DNA from 2 places in the Microbispora sp. KK1-11 genome. Region 2 is predicted to be linked to the other one. Evidence: riboswitches for the same ligand, from Rfam matches in the RefSeq annotation. Region 2 holds a riboswitch; the other holds the start of a gene.
What was found. A riboswitch is a leader RNA that binds a small molecule or an ion and turns the genes downstream of it on or off. The one in region 2 is predicted to bind cyclic di-AMP.
Positions count from the first base shown of each region.

Region 1: it holds a riboswitch for cyclic di-AMP, as region 2 does, so the genes downstream of both, FLW16_RS10265 (CHAP domain-containing protein) here and FLW16_RS32290 (glycoside hydrolase family 25 protein) in region 2, are expected to answer to the same signal.

Region 1 is NZ_VIRJ01000005.1:209,812-212,194, forward strand. Features, by position in the region: gene FLW16_RS10260 (cell wall metabolism sensor histidine kinase WalK) at 1-961, shown strand, start outside; cyclic di-AMP (ydaO/yuaA leader) riboswitch at 1,158-1,291, shown strand; gene FLW16_RS10265 (CHAP domain-containing protein) at 1,306-1,992, shown strand; gene FLW16_RS10270 (helix-turn-helix transcriptional regulator) at 2,107-2,383, shown strand, end outside.
Region 2 is NZ_VIRJ01000029.1:11,416-13,798, reverse strand. Features, by position in the region: gene secD (protein translocase subunit SecD) at 1-669, shown strand, start outside; gene FLW16_RS32290 (glycoside hydrolase family 25 protein) at 754-1,476, opposite strand; cyclic di-AMP (ydaO/yuaA leader) riboswitch at 1,488-1,633, opposite strand; gene uppS (polyprenyl diphosphate synthase) at 1,920-2,383, shown strand, end outside.

The sequences.
Region 1 (2,383 bases), on a different contig from region 2:
CAGCGACATGCTCGCGCAGCGGGTGCGCACGAACGTCGAGCAGGGGGCGGCCGACGTGCTGAGCGACGTGCTCAGGTCGTCGGTGATCGTCATGGTTCTGGTGGGGGCCGTCGCGGTGGTGGTGGGCTACCTGGTGGCCGACCGCGCGCTGCGCCCGCTTGACCGGGTGACCGAGACCGCGCAGCGGCTGTCGGAGAGCACGCTGCACGAGCGGATCGCGCTGCGCGGGCCGCAGGACGAGGTCAAGCGGCTCGCCGACACCTTCGACGCGATGCTCGACCGGCTGCACCGGGTGTTCGACGCTCAGCGCCGGTTCATCGCCAACGCCTCCCACGAGCTGCGCACCCCGCTGGCGGTCAACCGTACGGTCCTGGAGGTGTCGCTGGAGGAGCCGGCGGCGTCGGAGGACCTCAAGGCGCTGGCCCGCGCGCTGCTCGGCACCAACGCGAGGTACGAGCGGCTGATCGAGGGCCTGCTCATGCTGGCGCAGTCGGAGCAGGAGCTGACGGCCCGCAAACCGGTCGACCTGCGGCAGGTCGTCCGTACGGCGATGGAGCAGATCGACCTGCAGCCGCGCCACAGGAAGGTGACCGTCCACGAGGACCTGCGCCCGGCGGTCGCGCACGGCGACCCGCTGTTCCTCGAACGCTGCCTGATCAACCTGCTGGAGAACGCGATCAAGTACAACGTGCGGGACGGGGAGGTCTGGGTCCGGTTGCGGGAGGAGGAGACCGGGGTGAGCGTGACGGTGGAGAACACCGGGCCCCTGGTCCCGCCGTACGAGGTGGACGACCTGTTCGAGCCGTTCCGACGGCTCGGCGGCGACCGCGTGCGCTCCGCGCGGGGGTCGGGGCTGGGCCTGTCCATCGTCCGGGCCATCGCCGTGGCGCACGGCGGCGAGGTGGAGGCGCTCGCCCGGCCGGAGGGCGGCCTGGCGGTGACTGTACGCCTGCCTGGGTGAGCCCGGATCTTCCTGCAGCCGATGCCCGCTACCCGTCTGCGTCCGGTTTGCCGCCTACTGACCAGTAAAATCTGAGTTGTTCTAACTTGACCGGTTTGACCTGGTCTATTACCTTTTAGGCATCTCAGGGCGCACTTGCTCATCTCAATGGTCAAGAAGCCCTCCTCAGACCGACGCGGCCGGCCGATCCCGGCCTGCCGCCCGGCCGCCGAGTCCGCGTCCGCGCGGAGCCGGGGACCCACCTCTCCTGGGGTGAATCGGCATGCGTGCCGTAGGGCGACTTCCAGCCCGAACCCGTCAGCTAACCCGGTAGGCGGCATGGAAGTAAGGGAGTACGCCCCACCATGCACGTCCTCAACACCTGTGTTCGCGCTGCTCTCGCGAGCGGGGCCCTCGCCTCGGCGGTGCTGATCGCGTCGCCGGCCGCGCACGCGGACAACCCGGCCACCGGCAAGGGTCCGGCGGCCGTGAAGTCCATGTCCGAGATCGCCTCCACGCTGCCCAAGGTCAGCGCGGCCGACGTGCTGACCCTGGCCAGGAGCCAGATCGGGATCAGCGAGAACGCCAACGGCGGCGGGACCAAGTTCCAGGAGTGGTACATGTCCACGCCCCGCGCCCGCGAGACCCTCGCCCGCGACGGCGGCACGCTCAAGGGCTACCTCAACGCGGCCTGGTGCGACATGTTCGTCTCGTGGGTGGGCCAGCAGCTCGGCATCGGGCCGGTCATGGGCTCCGACGCCTACACCGTGGAGCATGCCCGCTGGTTCGCCGACCACGGCCGCTGGGGCCACACGCCCAAGCCGGGCGCGGTGGTGTTCTTCAACTGGAACGGCAGCAAGGACATCGACGACGTCCAGCACGTCGGGTTCGTCGTCAAGGACAACGGCGACGGCACGATCCGGACCATCGAGGGCAACACCGGCGACGGCGGCGCCGTCGAGGCCCGCACCCGTCCTACCTCGCAGGTGGCCGGGTACGGCTACCCGATGTATCCCGGGGACACCTCCGCCATCGCCACCGCCTCCTCCTGACGGACGACGGCCCCGAAGCGCGCCGGTGATCCCGGCGCGCTTCGCCGTCCCCGCCGGGGCGTCCGGGCTCCTCCCAAATTGACCTACATAAGCGTGAGCTGCGAGCCTGGCGGCATGCACGCGTTCGACGTCCTCGGCGATCCGGTGCGCCGCCGGATCCTGGAACTGCTCGCCGAGGGCGAGCGCTCCGCCGGGGAGATCGGCGCGATCGTGCAGGAGGAGTTCGGGATCTCCCAGCCCGGGGTGTCGCAGCACCTGCGCGTGCTGCGGGAAAGCGGCTTCGCGACGGTCCGGGCCGAGGGCACCCGGCGCCTGTACGCCGTCGACCCCGCGCCGCTTCGCGAGGTCGACACCTGGCTCGACCACTTCCGCCGCTTCTGGAACCAGCGCC
Region 2 (2,383 bases):
CAGATCAGCGCGGACGACGTGGTCCGCATGGAGGAGGCGCTGGACCGGCGCGTGGGAGAGGTCACCAAGCAGCGTGACGAGCTCATCGGGCCGAGTCTCGGCGAGGAGCTGCGCCGCAACGCGCTCATCGCGCTCGCCGTCGCGCTCGCCGCGCAGCTCGTCTACCTGGCGTTCCGGTTCCGGTGGACGTTCGGCACGGCGGCCGTGGCGGCGCTGTTCGTGGACGCGGCCGTCGTCGTCGGAGCGTTCGCCTGGATGGGCAAGCCGATCGACGGAGTGTTCCTGGCCGCGATGCTCACGATCATCGGTTATTCGGTCAACGACAAGGTCGTGCTCTTCGACCGGGTGCGCGAGCTGTGGCCGGTGCGGCGCGGGGAGCCGTTCGGCCGGGTGGTGAACACCGCGATCCTGCAGACCGTGCCGCGCACGGTCAACACCGGGCTCGGTGCGCTGTTCATCCTTGCGGCGCTGGCGGTGTTCGGCGGCGACTCGCTGCGCGACTTCGCCGTCGCCCTGCTGATCGGCATCATCGTGGGGACGCTGTCGTCGTCGTTCGTGGCCGGACCGGCAGCGATCGCGCTGGAGAGGCGCACCAGCAAGCCGCCACCGGTTCCCGCCGCCCCGCGTGCCAGGCCCGCGCGGCGCGACGGCTCCGGCGCGGTGGTCTGACCGACCTGGTCGGCCGGCATGGGCCCCGGGGTGGGACGCCGGGTGGGACGCCGGGTGGGACGCCCCGCCCCGGGGCCCGTGCGGCTACGGCCGGCCGAGCGCGCGCAACTGGGCGGGCGTCAGCGCGGAGACGTTCTGGTCGATGGGCGAGTCGGTGTACTGGTGGATCGCCCAGGACTTCCAGTCGGCGGGCGGCGTGATGTCGCCAGGGGCCTTGCTGTAGTGGGCCACCCACAGGGGGTACTGGCCGAGGCCGTGGCCGTACTCGTCGGCGAAGTTCCAGCCGCTGTAGAACATCGGCCTGGTGCCGGTCTTGGCCGTCACGTACTCCAGCCAGGTCTTGGCCCACTTGTTGACGTGCTCGACGGACTCGCCGTCGGTGGCCTCCAGGTCGAGGACCAGGATGTCGCCGGGCTTGCTCGGCTGCGCGTTCACGACCTTGAGGAAGTGGTCGGCCTCGGCGATGGGGTCGTTGGAGGGATGGCCGAAGTGGTAGACGCCGCGGACGATGCCCTTCTTGGCCAGTTCCCGCCAGTGGCGGGGGAAGGACGAGTCGACCCAGGAGGTCCCCTCGGTGGCCTTGATGAAGCCGAACTGCGCGCGGCTGTTCATCCAGTCGTGGTCGGCCTCGTAGCCGGAGACGTCCTGGCCGTACGTGTGCGGGTTCGCGTAGGCCGGGGCGGGCAGGACGACGGCCGCCGTGACGGTGGCGGTGACGGCCGAGGCCGCGAGGGTCGCCGCCGCGAGGGCGGAGCGCAGGCGCCGGCGGGAGGGCCGGCTCCCGGGGGAGAGCCGATGGCTGGACATGCGGGGTTGACTCCTTGCTTCCATGCCGCCTACCGGGTTAGCTGACGGGTTCGGGCAGGAAGTGCCCTACGGGCGCATCTGGGGGCCTGCGCGCCGATTCACCCCGAAGAGAGTGGGTCCCCGGCTCCACATGACGCGGATTCGGCGGCCGCGCGATCATCGCGCGGTCCGGGCAACGCCACGGCAAGGGATATGACGGCGGAAGTCTGCCGGTACCCAGGCCGTGTGCCCTAAAGGTACACACACCACCAGAATGGTGTAAACAGGACAAAACATGTCTTTACCTGGACAGATAACGCCCCGAGCCACCCCGGCCTGGCAAGTAAGGGCCGTGAATACCAACGGTTAGTGTTCGCCGCGTCACATTCTGTGAAAGAGTCCGTCCCCGGAGGGATTCACTTGGGGGTCTGCGTCGTGGTCGCGATGTCGTCGGGGCGGGTGGGGTGAGAGGCATCCCTCGTCACGTCGCCTGTGTCATGGACGGGAACGGCCGCTGGGCCGCGCAGCGGTCGCTGCCCCGCACCGAGGGGCATCGGGCGGCCGAGGCCGCGGTGATCGATGTCATCGAGGCGGCCCACACGGCCGGTGTCGAGTGGTTGAGCCTGTACGCCTTCTCCACAGAGAACTGGCGGCGCCCGGCGGCCGAGGTCGACGTCCTGCTGCGACTGGTGCGGCGCGCCGTCCGCAAGCACGCCCTGTCACTGCACGCACGCGGGATCCGCTGCCGGTTCCTCGGGGTCACCGACCCACGGATCCCGCCCGCGCTGGCCCGGGACATCGCCGACCTGATGGCGCTGACCCGCGACAACCGCCGGATGACGTTGACGGTGGCGTTCGATCACGGCGGTCGCCGCGACATCGTCGAGGCCGCCCGGTCGCTGATCCGCGACGGGGTGCCGCCCGAGCA